Linked DNA regions of Kordia sp. SMS9. The protein of the gene in region 1 interacts with the protein of each later gene in a pairwise test. Links are inferred from orthologs where the notes say so. Each region holds a gene or a part of one and is shown on either strand. Other genes may lie near its edges. The genes, in order: prmA and rplK.

What was found.
Region 2: the proteins of prmA (region 1) and rplK interact in binary tests that used the Escherichia coli proteins (3 or more experiments, as listed by UniProt). The link is inferred for Kordia sp. SMS9 from one-to-one orthologs.

What each region holds. Positions count from the first base shown.
Region 1 is NZ_CP031153.1:5,221,826-5,232,523, reverse strand. What follows is about bases 4,286-7,155. They hold prmA (50S ribosomal protein L11 methyltransferase), read left to right. Parts: upstream 4,286-5,237; coding sequence 5,238-6,074; downstream 6,075-7,155. Other genes in these bases: KORDIASMS9_RS22025 (M57 family metalloprotease), read left to right, coding at 6,587-7,155; KORDIASMS9_RS22030 (ATP-dependent Clp protease adaptor ClpS), read left to right, coding at 6,088-6,363; tpiA (triose-phosphate isomerase), read left to right, coding at 4,486-5,235; KORDIASMS9_RS22045 (TlpA disulfide reductase family protein), read left to right, coding at 4,286-4,456. In the rest of the region: KORDIASMS9_RS22060 (thrombospondin type 3 repeat-containing protein), read left to right, coding at 1-2,674; KORDIASMS9_RS22055 (hypothetical protein), read left to right, coding at 2,685-3,392; KORDIASMS9_RS22050 (murein L,D-transpeptidase family protein), read left to right, coding at 3,397-3,966; more of KORDIASMS9_RS22045, read left to right, coding at 3,968-4,285; more of KORDIASMS9_RS22025, read left to right, coding at 7,156-7,438; KORDIASMS9_RS22020 (hypothetical protein), read right to left, coding at 7,586-7,804; KORDIASMS9_RS22015 (rhodanese-like domain-containing protein), read right to left, coding at 7,956-9,362; KORDIASMS9_RS22010 (hypothetical protein), read left to right, coding at 9,518-10,698. UniProt on the Escherichia coli protein: Methylates ribosomal protein L11.
Region 2 is NZ_CP031153.1:2,620,888-2,623,735, forward strand. It holds rplK (50S ribosomal protein L11), read left to right. Parts: upstream 1-1,129; coding sequence 1,130-1,567; downstream 1,568-2,848. Other genes in the region: tuf (elongation factor Tu), read left to right, coding at 1-131; secE (preprotein translocase subunit SecE), read left to right, coding at 281-481; nusG (transcription termination/antitermination protein NusG), read left to right, coding at 506-1,057; rplA (50S ribosomal protein L1), read left to right, coding at 1,580-2,272; rplJ (50S ribosomal protein L10), read left to right, coding at 2,293-2,814. UniProt on the Escherichia coli protein: Forms part of the ribosomal stalk which helps the ribosome interact with GTP-bound translation factors.

The DNA.
Region 1 (10,698 bases):
CTTAGAAAGTGGTTTTCAATATCCAACAAGCTTACCAACTGACCCAAACGAACTTATTGATTACAATAAAGGAGCGCAAATTGGTCAAGTATCAATCAATTCCTTAACCCAAATGAATGGCTCAATAAAAATAAATTATTTACCAAAAACAGAGGCTTCGTATTCTTTTGAAATGAACTCGTTGGAAACCATCGGTGGAAATATTGAATTTGACGAATTTGCGCCATATACGACTTCATTTCAGGTATTGCACACCATCAATGGAAATTGTACCGTAAGAGATATTGAATTCGGATTGACCTCTATGGAAGATGCATTTTCTTCTTTGCATACGGTTGCTGGAGACCTTAAAATTATTTACAATGCAATCATTCCTTCCTTAGATGGATTGGAATCACTACAAAATGTAGGAGGAGAATTAAGAATTCAAAGTAGTCCAGGTTTAGATGATTGCGCTGCTATTTGTAATTTCATAGCAAACAATACAAACTATGCGCTGGTCAATGTGAGTCTGCCTTGTCAAACCACATCCGCAACTTGTACCGCAAACATAATTACAGGAACTGTTTTACTTGATTTTGATGCGGATGGTTGCAATGTAAACAATGATTTTCCTTTTGAAAACATGGAAGTTGTTGCGTATGACGGAATCAATTACTACACCACATTTACAGATGAAAATGGCAACTATTCATTAGTCGTGCCCGAAGGTACTTTTGATGTATACCTTGCCTCAGAAAGTTTACTCAATACGATTCCAGCAGTATCAACCATCACAATTACAGGAACTGACAATACGAATGTAGTCGATTTTTGTACTTCGTTTAGTGAAACATTTGAAGACATATCAGTAGTGATTATTCCTGAAATTGCTCCCATAGCAGGTTTTGAAGCAGCCTACACTATTGTACTTGAAAACAATGGAACGACATTGGTCAATGGAACAATTGACTTTAATTTTGATGATGTAAAACTCGATTTTACTGCTGCATCAATTCCGCCAACTACACAAACAACAGGTTTACTTCGGTGGGATTATACAAATCTAATTCCAGGGGAAACGAGAAGTATTACGGTCAATTTTGATATTTTACCACCACCAACAACCAATATCAATGATGTGCTCTTTTTCTCTGCGCTAGTACCGTTGACGAATGATATTACTCCGAATAACAATCAAAACAGTCTCAATCAGACAGTACTTTCTTCATACGATCCAAACGATAAAACAGTACTTGAAGGCGAACATCTACTGATTGATGATATAGACGAATATCTACATTACGTCATTCGTTTTCAAAATGAAGGAACCTCACCAGCAGTGAATATCCGTATCAAAGATTTAATGAGCGAGCTGATTGATTGGGATACGTTTGAACCTGTAGCTGCAAGTCATGAGTATTATATTGCGTTGACAACAGGCGCAGATCGTGAATTAGAATTTTTCTTTGACAATATCAATCTGCCAGATAGTACTACGGATGAACCTAACAGTCACGGATTTGTAGCGTTTAGAGTAAAACCAAAAAGCACAGTACAAATCGGAGACATTATTGACAACAGAGCCGCCATTTATTTTGATTTCAACGCGCCAATTATTACCAACAAAACCGAAACACGCATTGTAGAAGATACCGATAGCGATACCATTTATAACTATTTGGATAACTGTCCTAATACACCAAATACTGATCAAGCGGATCAAGATGGTGACGGAATCGGCGATGTGTGTGACGATGATAGCGATGGCGACGAAATTCCAAACCTAGATGATAACTGTGCAGATTTCTACAATCCTGCGCAGGAAGACTTTGACGAAGACGGCATTGGCGATCTCTGTGATGATGACGATGACAACGATGGCATTTTAGATGTGGACGATGATTGTCAATTTTACAGTGGAAGTTCGGCAGATGGCTGTCCGTTTGCATTGCCTGTAGATAACTATATCATACAAACCATCAGTGAAACCTGCGCCAGTTTGGACAATGCAAAAATTGACATCAAAACCATAGCAAATTACACCTATGAAGTTGACTTAACGCGTGATGGAACACAAATAAATTTACCAGTAAGTTCATTTGTTGAAAATTTACTCATCGAAAATCTAGACGCAGGAACTTATGAATTGTGTTTTAGCATTTCAGTAGAAAACTATACGCAATGTTTCACAGTAGAAATTGGCGATCCTGCGGAATTGGCTGCGAATTCCGCCTTATCAAGAAGCAACGAATATACCATTGACTTACTTGGAGCAACGAATTACAGTATTTTCATCAATGGCGAAAAACACACGGTTATCGCGCCAAGCGAAAACACCACAGTAACTTTCACGAAGCAACTAACCAAACCAGTAAACATGATTGAAGTGCAAACAGAAAAAGCATGCCAAGGAAAATTTATGGAAGTTGTAAAAACAGTTTCAAATGCAGACTTTGTTATGTTGCCAAATCCTAGTAACGATTATATCTATTTGAGTTTGCTCAATGCAGAAAACACCAAAAATGCTATCGTGACAATTCATGATGTTTCTGGACGATTACTTTTTCAAGAAACCATCAAAACTCCTGTAAATCATCAAAAAATAGACATACAAAAACTAAAAACAGGCGTGTATTTTGTGCAATTAGCTACAGCAGCAACTACATTCACACAAAAATTAATCAAAAAATAAAAAATAGAAAATGAAAAAAATAGGAACACTTTTCACCATCATACTACTTATAAGTTGTGGTTCAGGCGATGATCCTGCTCCAGTTGATCCAGAAAACAACATTCCTACAGCGAGCAGTTACATTGCTCCAACAAATAATGCAGTGTGTACAGGAGAAGAAATTTCAGATTCCGAAATTGTAGTTGATTTTCAATGGAATCCTTTTCAAGATGTGGAAGACGATGTACTCAATTATACGTTTACACTCAGAAACTTAGCCACCAACTTGGTAGTTACCACAGAAAATCCTATGGAAACTAATACCAGTGTCACCTTAGAAAAAGGAACTTCGTATGCTTGGACTGTAGCGGCTACTGACAGCGAAGGCGATTCCGTAACGGGAGCAATATGGCAATTTCAAACGCCGTTCAACGCCATCGCAAACTATTTGCCTTTCCCTGCAACCTTACTAAGTCCTAACAATGGCGCAACAGTAACCACGGCAGATGTCGTATTCACTTGGCAAGGAAATGATCCTGATGAAGGCGAAACGGCATTGCTAGAATATACAGTCTACGTAGATACGGTAAATCCACCAGTACAAGAAGTTGCTGCGATGATTACTGCTGAAACTCACACAGAAACCTTAACGCCAGGCGTATATTACTGGAAAATAGAATCGAGAGATCTTGTTGGAAATATATCAAATTCAGAAATAAGACAATTTATAATAGAATAGTAGTATGAAAGTTTCTCGCATGTACTGTATCTGTTTTGTGTTATCATTTTGGTTGTCAGCGTGTAAAAACAAAACAACGGATCAAAATACGAACTCGACGCAAACTTCACTGAATCAATTATTGCCTAAAGGAACTTCTGTTCGTATTCTCATAGACAAAAGCGACTACACACTTTCGGTATTTACAGCAGATACACTAGTCAAACAATACGCGGTTGTTTTTGGAGGAAATCCTGTTGATGACAAAGAAAAAGAAGGCGACAAGCGAACGCCAGAAGGTACATTTGGGATGCGTGATAAATATCCGCATAAAAGTTGGTCAAAATTTATTTGGATAGATTATCCGAATGCAAATTCATGGAAAAAATTCAACGCTCGAAAAGCCGCTGGTATCATCAAAGAAAGCGAAACCATTGGTGGCGAAGTCGGAATTCACGGTGTTCCAAACGGAATGGATCATGTCATTGATGAAAAGCAAAACTGGACACTAGGCTGCATTTCCATGAAAAATAAAGATGTGAATGAACTCTATCCGTACATTACCAAAAAAACACAAATCATCATTCAAAAATAGCATGAAATACATTCTTTATGTATGTTTGATAGCGTTTTTGGGAGTAAGTTGTCAAAAACAAATCCTAAAAGAATTTCCACCAGAAGCATTGCAAGAAATGATGCTTTCTGTAAACGGAGAAACGCATACTTTTGAAAACATTCTAAAAAAACACCAAGGAAAAACTATCTTTGTAGATATATGGGCTTCGTGGTGTCGCGATTGTTTGGTGGGAATTCCTGACGTAAAAGAAATTCAAAAAAATAATCCGCAGTTAACATACCTATTTTTATCTTTGGACCGAAATAAAGCGCAATGGAAAGCGAGCATGAAAAAGTATGATCTTACAGGAACACACTATTATGTGAAATCTGGAATGAAAGGTAGCTTTGGAAAAGCGATCGGACTCAATTGGATTCCAAGATACATGATTGTCAATCCTAACGGAAGCATCAAACTTTTTGAAGCCATCAAAACAGATGATAAAGTATTGCTAAAAGCATTACAATAAACATAAAAAGATACTAAAAAAACAATATAATGAGACGTAAAATAGTAGCAGGGAACTGGAAAATGAACAATGACCTTTCGGAAACGGAAGCTTTATTAAATGATTTAATTGCACACGTGCCGGAAACAGACGTAAATGTTATGGTAGCACCAACGTTTGTGAATCTTTTTCAAGCATTCAATATGTTAAAAGGACACAACATTGAGGTGATTGCTCAAAACATGCATCAAGAAGCAAAAGGTGCCTATACAGGAGAAATATCTGCAAATATGCTAAAAAGTGTGGGTGTACATACCGTAATTCTTGGACATAGCGAGCGCAGAGCGTATTTTGGAGAAACGGACGAATTATTAGCCAAAAAAGTAGACGCTGCACTCGCAAATGACTTGCAAATTGTATTCTGTTTTGGAGAAGAATTGGAAGACCGCAAGTCTGAAAACCATTTCAACGTGGTAGAAAGTCAATTAAAAAATGCATTATTTCACTTAGCTGTTGCCGATTGGAAAAACATCATTTTGGCATACGAACCAGTGTGGGCAATAGGAACCGGAGAAACAGCTTCGCCAAAACAAGCACAGGAAATGCATGCGTTTATTCGTAAAACAATCTCAGAAAAATTTGGAAGCGATACCGCAACTGAATTGTCTATTTTATATGGAGGAAGTGTAAAACCAGCAAATGCGACTGAAATTTTTGCAAAAGAAGATGTAGATGGCGGATTAATTGGTGGAGCGGCCTTAAAAGCTGCTGACTTTACAGCGATCATAAACGCATTCTAATCATGTCTACAACCTACATAGGATATACCTTTAAAATTTCACCATTGCAACCTGCCACAGAAATACTCATTGCAGAGTTGGGTTTTGCAGGTTTTGAAAGCTTTGTAGAAAATGAAGAAGGTGTCAATGCGTACATTCAAAAAGGCGATTGGCATGAAGCTATTTTAGAAAACATTCAAATTCTGAACAATGCTGAATTTAAGATCAGTTATCAAAAAGAAGAAATAGCGCAAGTCAACTGGAATGAAGAATGGGAAAAGAATTTTGAGCCGATTGAAGTAGACGAAAAATGTGTAGTAAGAGCGCCTTTTCACGAAAAACCAGCGGTGGAATACGATATCATCATTGAACCAAAAATGAGCTTTGGAACAGGTCATCACGAAACCACACACATGATGTTGCAGCACATTCTCAATACCGATGTTACCGATAAAAAAGTGTTAGATATGGGATGCGGAACCGGAGTTTTGGCAATTTTGGCTGAAATGAAAGGCGCAAAACCAATAGACGCAATTGATATTGATAACTGGTGTTATCTAAACTCACTAGAAAATGTAGAACGCAATAACTGTCAACATATTTCTGTGTATGAAGGCGATGTGTCTTTGCTAAAAGATAAAACCTATGATATTATCATTGCAAATATCAACAGAAACATTTTATTGAGCGATATTCATCAATATGCGGCATGTTTACATGCGAACGGAATTTTATTTCTAAGTGGGTTTTACACGGAAGATATTCCGATTATTACAGAGGAATGTGTAAAAAACAAGTTAAAATTTGCAGACAAACTCGAAAAAAATAATTGGGTTTCGTTAAAATTTGTAAATTTGTAGTAAAATATTGAATATGAGTACACAAGAAAAAATTAAGGAAGAATATTTAACCTTAGAAGATGTACAAAAGAACAACGAAATTGTATTATATAACGACGATGTAAATACATTTGATCACGTCATTGAAACACTAATCTATGCTTGTGATCATACTGCTGAACAAGCAGAACAATGTTCTATAATTGTACATTACAAAGGAAAATGTACCGTGAAAACTGGAGAATATGAAGATTTAAAACCAAGATGTAGCAAATTGCTTGAAGCTGGACTTTCCGCTGAAATTATTTAGACACATTTGGTATTACATATAGTAAAAAACTGAAATAGACGCTTTTACGAGCGTCTATTTTTTTTGATGAATATTTAACAAAACACACATAATCTGTTAATTATTTGAATATTCTTAGTGTTTTTAACATTTTATTAGGAATTCTTTAATAAATATTATAGTTTTATCACGTGTTAAAAATCGCTCCAAACAATTATTAACATTAACCGAAAAAACTTCTAAAATGAAAAAATTTAAAAACTTAGCTCTGCTAATGGCACTGGCTATGGGGCTCACTTTTACCTCATGTAGTAAAGACACCGCTAACGTAGTAGACGAGGAGCAAGAAGCACTAGCACCAGTAGGAATTCCACAAGATGCATTTGAAAAAGCACAATCACTTCACTTCAATACATTCGACATGCAAAAAACAATGTTCGAAAAGCCAGGAGGCAAAATGGAGGAAGCATACCTGCTTGAAGGAGACATCATCATGTCACATGATCAATTAATGAGCATGGAAATTGGAGATGGAATTACAAGCAAACAATACCGCACAAATAACTTAGTAAGTCCTGGAGTTATCACCATTATTGGATATACAGCAAACAATTCTAACGGATTATCATCAAAAATGCAAACTGCATTACAATGGGCTGTAAACAACTATAATAGATTGAATTTAAACATCAGCTTTCAATTAACATTCGGAACAAACTGGCAAGATAAAGATATGGTAGTGTATCAAACAAATGGATCTGCAGGTGGATCTGCTGGTTTCCCTTCAGGTGGTAACCCATATAAATTTGTACAACTTTTCTCAGGATTAAACAGTAGTATTTATGATACTAATGTTGTTGAGCATGTAACTACACATGAAATTGGACATTCAGTTGGATTCCGTCATACAGATTGGTTCAGCAGACAAAGTTGTGGACAAAACACAAACGAAGGAAGCGCAGGAGTTGGAGCTATTCATATTCCAGGAACACCAACAGGATATGATGCATCTTCTATAATGGTAGCTTGTTTTAGTTCTTCTGAAGATGGAGAATTTAACAACAACGATATCACCGCATTAAACTTCTTGTACTAAAAATAGCTAGTACAATACTGTAATAAGTGAAAAAAATATACTAAAATTAAACACCACGAGTGATTTTTAACATAGGAAAGGCGCCTAACCAGCGCCTTTTTGCTATTTATAAAATTGATTTAAATAACTGATTGTTTGCCAATTCGACTAATCTACAGTTATTGGACACATGCAAATTTTATCAATCCAACTGTTAGACTCTGGATCATACGTACAAGCTCGCATACTACCTGGCTCACAACAATCTGTTCCTCCTTGACAAGGCGATTCACAAGTAGCAGCTGGGATATATCCACCTTTTAAAGAAGTAAGTTTAGAAACAAATTGCTTGCTTAATTTTAAGTTTTTTAATTCTCTTTTTTTCATAATGTACTTAGTATTAGGTTTGTAGTATTGAATGTACTACTTTTTTAAACCGACACAATCGTACATTTTGTAGTATTTTGTTTTAAAAAGATGCTAAAAAAAAGCCTTTCCAACTAAATGAAAAGGCTTTTTACAATTGGTATGAATACTTTTATAATGTAGACGGACATACAAATTCTGTCAACGGAATAGTTGTTTTTTTAATCGCCGCAAATCCACCTGCAATATCAATTACCTTATGAAATCCGCGTGCTTTTAAAATAGAAGCTGCAATCACAGAACGATAGCCACCTGCACAATGAATATGATATTCGTTTGCAGGATTAATTTCGTTCATCTGTTCATTGATAAAATCCAATGCAAAATGCTGTACGTTTTCAATATGTTTTGCTTTGTATTCGCCATCTTTGCGAACATCTAGTACATTTAATGTATTTTCTTGTAAGCGTATCTCAAATGCTTCTGCGGAAATGGACTCAATACTGGTTGTTTCGCGTCCACTAGCTTTCCAAGCTTCTATTCCGCCTTCTAAATATCCCAGCGTATTGTCATATCCAACTCTTGATAACCGTGTAATTGCTTCCTCAGATTTTCCTTCTGGCACAACCAATACAATCGGTTGTTGCAAATCTTTAATTAGCGCACCAACCCAAGGTGCAAATCCGCCATCAAGTCCAATAAAAATACTATTCGGAATGTGTTCTGTGACAAAATCTTTTCGATTACGAACATCTAAAACCAATGCACTTTCTTCATTGGCAAGTGCTTCAAACATGTCAGGAGTCAACGCTACATCTCCTTTTTCCAATACAGTTTCAAACAAATCGTAGCCAGTTTTATTCAATAGTGCATTTTTGGCAAAATATTGTGGAGGAGGCGCAATTCCATCCAATACTTCTTCTATAAATTCTTCTTTGGTCATGTCTGCGCGTAACGCGTAATTGGTTTGTTTTTGTTCTCCCAAAACGCCCACGGTTTCTTTGCTGAGGTTTTTTCCACAAGCAGAACCCGCGCCATGTGCTGGATACACAATGATATCGTCAGGTAACGTCATAATTTTTGTACGAAGTGAATCGTACAGCATGCCTGCCAAATCTTCTTTTGTTACATCAGACTTAATTGCCAAATCTGGTCGTCCTACATCACCTAAAAATAAGGTATCTCCCGAAAAAATAGCGTGTTCCTTTCCGTTTTCGTCGATTAATACATAGGTAGTAGATTCTAGTGTATGTCCTGGCGTGTGTAATGCTTTTATTTGAATATTCCCTATGGAAAATACTTCGTTATCTTTTGCATTATATATTTCATAATCAGTCGTTGCATTCGGCCCAAAAACGATCGTAGCTCCTGTAGCTTTTGCCAAATCTAAATGACCAGATACAAAATCTGCATGAAAATGCGTTTCAAAAACATATTTGATGTTCACATTATTAGTTTTTGCTTTGTCTATATATGTTTGTGTTTCGCGTAATGGATCAATGATTGCAGCTTCTCCGTTAGACTCTATATAATATGCGCCTTGCGCTAAACAACCTGTATATATTTGTTCAATCTTCATCATAATGAATTTACACTACAAATATAACAAAGAATCCTAATGTAAAAGTTATGCGTGCATTGTATTTTTTTGTTAAAAAATCATTCTTAAATGCACCAAAAATTGACATGAAAAAAGCTTGAAAATACTATATTTACTGACAAATTACTGAAAATATGCCTACGAAAAAGTTTAAAATATGCATTACCATGGCAGGTGCCGTTTCCGCAGGCGCCTTTACTGCTGGCGTAATTGATTACTTATTAGAATCGTTGGATTTATGGGAAAAAGCCAAAGAACGAAATAAGCAATTAGGAAAAAATCATCTTGAATATGACGATTCCATTCCGATGCACGATGTAGAATTGGAAGTATTAAGTGGCGCTTCTGCGGGAGGAATTACAGGAACGTTGACTGTATTGAGTTTGCTAGACAAGAAGCACAAGTTTGTTAATAAAGACAATCCGAAAGGGAAAGATAATCTATTGTATCAGTCTTGGGTAAAAATGGCAGATTCTACTACAGAAACCTCTTTGATGCAATTGTTACATACGAACGATTTGCACACAGAAGAATATCCAGAATCGTTACTAAATGTAGCGCCTATTGAAGCAATTGCCGATCATGCAGTAAAAACAAACTATCAAGTAGCGTTTCCAAAATACGTTTCTAAAAGTTTAGATTTGGTATTAACAACCACGAATTTGCGCGGGTTGAACTTTCATATTGATTTTAAAGATAGCGAAACCGTGATCACCAATCACGGTGGGTTTTTTCGGTATAAAATAGCAAACGAAACGCATCCTCCAGGAATTCCTGAAAAAGATACATCGCTCTATTTTGTGTTAGATTTAAAAGATCAAGAACATGTCAATTATTTAAAAAATGCGACGTTGAGTACTTCAGCATTTCCCATCGGGTTGAAATCGCGTGAAATTAAAATTGCATATGAATATGTAGCGCGGTATCCAAAATATCTGTTTAATAGGAGTGAAGGCATTCGTGTCGATGTAAAGAACGAAGACATTTATACATTCAATTCTGTAGATGGAGGATTAATTAACAACGAACCTTTTGGAATCTGTATGAAAGTGCTTATAGAAAAGAACACAACCATCCGAGAGGACGACAATTACGCGATTATTATGGTGGATCCTTTTCCAAATCAAGATCATGATTTAGATCCGTATGACTCCAAACGCGATATTATTTCAATAGCTAAAGGCATGTTTAAGGCGTTGCGAAATCAAGTGATGTTTAACCAAGACGGAATTTTGGAAGCTTTGTCGTTAAGCAATCGCACAAAATTTTTGGTCGCTCCAAAACGAAAACAGGCTTCTGCGAAAGGTTTTGTTCG
Region 2 (2,848 bases), 2.6 Mb from region 1 along the record:
TGCCTGGAGATAACTTGACAATCACTGTTGACTTAATCAGCACAATTGCAATGAACGTTGGATTACGTTTTGCAATCCGTGAAGGTGGTAGAACAGTTGGTGCAGGTCAGGTAACTGAAATCCTTGAATAATCATTTAGATTAATATAAAACTGAAGGTGTCCCGTTTATCGGGACGCCTTTTTATAGAATACGGGTTTAGCTCAGTTGGTAGAGCACTGGTCTCCAAAACCAGGTGTCGGGAGTTCGAGCCTCTCAACCCGTGCTAATAAAATCGCAATATGGCTGGTATAGTAAATTACGTAAAAGAATCTTTCGAAGAGTTAAGAACAAATGTCACATGGACGCCTTGGGCAGAAGCACAACGCCTTACCATTGTAGTGGCTGTGTTTTCTATAATTTTCTCATTAGCTATTTGGGGGGTTGACGAATTATTTGCTAAAGCGTTGAGCTTAGTGTATAAAATGGTATTAGGAATTTAATTAATCACTCACAAAAAACTAATTATGGCGGATTCTAATGTAAAGAAATGGTATGTTGTGAGAGCTGTCAGTGGACAGGAAAATAAAGTAAAGACATATATAGAAAGTGAAATTACTAGACTAGGTCTGGAAGATTATGTAGAAGAAGTGTTGGTTCCAACGGAGAAAGTAATTCAAATTCGTAACGGAAAAAAAATCAACAAAGAAAGAGTATATTTCCCAGGCTATATTATGGTGAAAGCAAATTTAGCTGGAGAAGTAACGCACGTAATAAAATCAGTAACCAATGTGATTGGCTTTTTAGGAGAAGTAAAAGGAGGAGATCCTGTTCCTTTAAGACAATCTGAAGTGAATAGAATGCTTGGTAAAGTAGACGAATTAGCAGTGAAAACTGATAATATTGCTATTCCATTCACATTAGGAGAAACTGTAAAAGTAATTGATGGTCCTTTCAATGGATTCAACGGATCGGTTGAAAAAATCAATGAAGAAAAACGTAAGTTAGAAGTGATGGTGAAAATTTTCGGAAGAAAAACGCCACTAGAGCTAAGTTACATGCAAGTAGAGAAAGTATAATTGTTACATATTATATAAGTAGTACTTTTTAGCTTCCAAACAAAAAAGTGCTGCACAATTTAAAACAAGAAAATGGCAAAAGAATTAAGTAAAGTAGTTAAGCTACAAGTTAGGGGAGGTGCAGCGAATCCGTCGCCACCGGTTGGACCCGCTTTAGGTGCTGCCGGTGTGAATATCATGGAGTTCTGTAAGCAGTTTAATGCAAGAACACAAGATAAACAAGGTAAGGTAGTTCCAGTTGTTATTTCTGTATACAAAGACAAGTCTTTTGACTTTGTAGTGAAAACAGCGCCAGCAGCAGTTCAGCTATTGGAAGCGGCAAAGATTAAAAAAGGATCAGGAGAACCAAACCGTAAAAAGGTAGCAAGCGTTACTTGGGAACAAGTAAGAGCAATTGCAGAAGACAAAATGGTAGACTTAAATGCGTTTACTGCTGAGTCAGCAATGAGTATGGTTGCAGGGACTGCAAGATCTATGGGATTAACAGTATCTGGAGACAAACCTTTTTAAATCTAAGAACAAATGGCACGAGTAACAAAAAAGCAAAAAGAAGCTTTGGCTAAAGTTGACAAGAATAAATTGTATTCTGTCGCAGAAGCATCAAGCTTAGTAAAAGAAATAACAAATGTAAAATTTGATGCGTCTGTAGACCTTGCTGTTAGATTGGGTGTTGATCCACGTAAAGCTAACCAAATGGTAAGAGGTGTAGTAACATTACCTCACGGAACAGGTAAAGACGTAAAAGTTTTAGCATTAGTAACTCCAGACAAAGAAGCTGAAGCACAAGAGGCAGGAGCTGATTATGTTGGATTAGATGAATTCCTTCAAAAAATTAAAGGAGGATGGACAGATGTTGACGTAATCATCACTATGCCAAGTGTAATGGGTAAATTAGGACCTTTAGGACGAATCTTAGGACCAAGAGGATTAATGCCAAACCCAAAAACTGGTACAGTAACAATGGACGTTGCGAAAGCTGTAAAAGAAGTGAAAGCTGGTAAAATTGACTTTAAAGTTGATAAAACTGGAATCGTTCATGCAGCAATTGGTAAGTCTTCATTCTCTGCTGACAAAATTGAAGGGAATGCAGCTGAATTATTACAAACATTAATGAAATTAAAGCCAACTGCGGCAAAAGGTACATACATTAAAAGTATTTACATGTCTAGTACGATGAGCCCAAGTGTAGCTGTTGATCCAAAAACAATTGCATAGGTAGTTAAAAAGATTTTATCATGACTAAAGAAGAAAAATCAGTAGTAATAGACGAATTAACTGCACAGTTAGCTGAAAATACAAATATTTACTTAACAGACATCTCTGGGTTAAATGCTGAAGCAACTTCAGATTTAAGAAGAGCATGTTTTAAAGGAAATATCAAACTTGCAGTAATCAAGAACACATTGCTTGCAAAAGCAATGGAAGCTTCTGAAAAAGATTTCGGAGAACTTCCTGAAGTATTAAAAGGAAACACTTCGTTAATGTTGTCAGAAACTGGAAACGCTCCTGCGAAATTAATCAAAGAATTCAGAAAGAAAAAGAAAGCTGAAAAGCCACTTTTAAAAGGTGCTTTCATTGAATCTGCGGTGTACGTTGGAGACGATCAATTAGATGTCTTAGTTGATATCAAATCTAGAGAAGAGCTTATTGGAGAAATTGTTGGATTATTACAATCTCCTGCTAAGAACGTTGTTTCTGCTCTTCAATCTGGAGGAGGAAAATTAGCTGGTATCTTAAAAACATTATCTGAAAGATAATTTAAAAAGTACGCACTTAATAAAACAAATATTT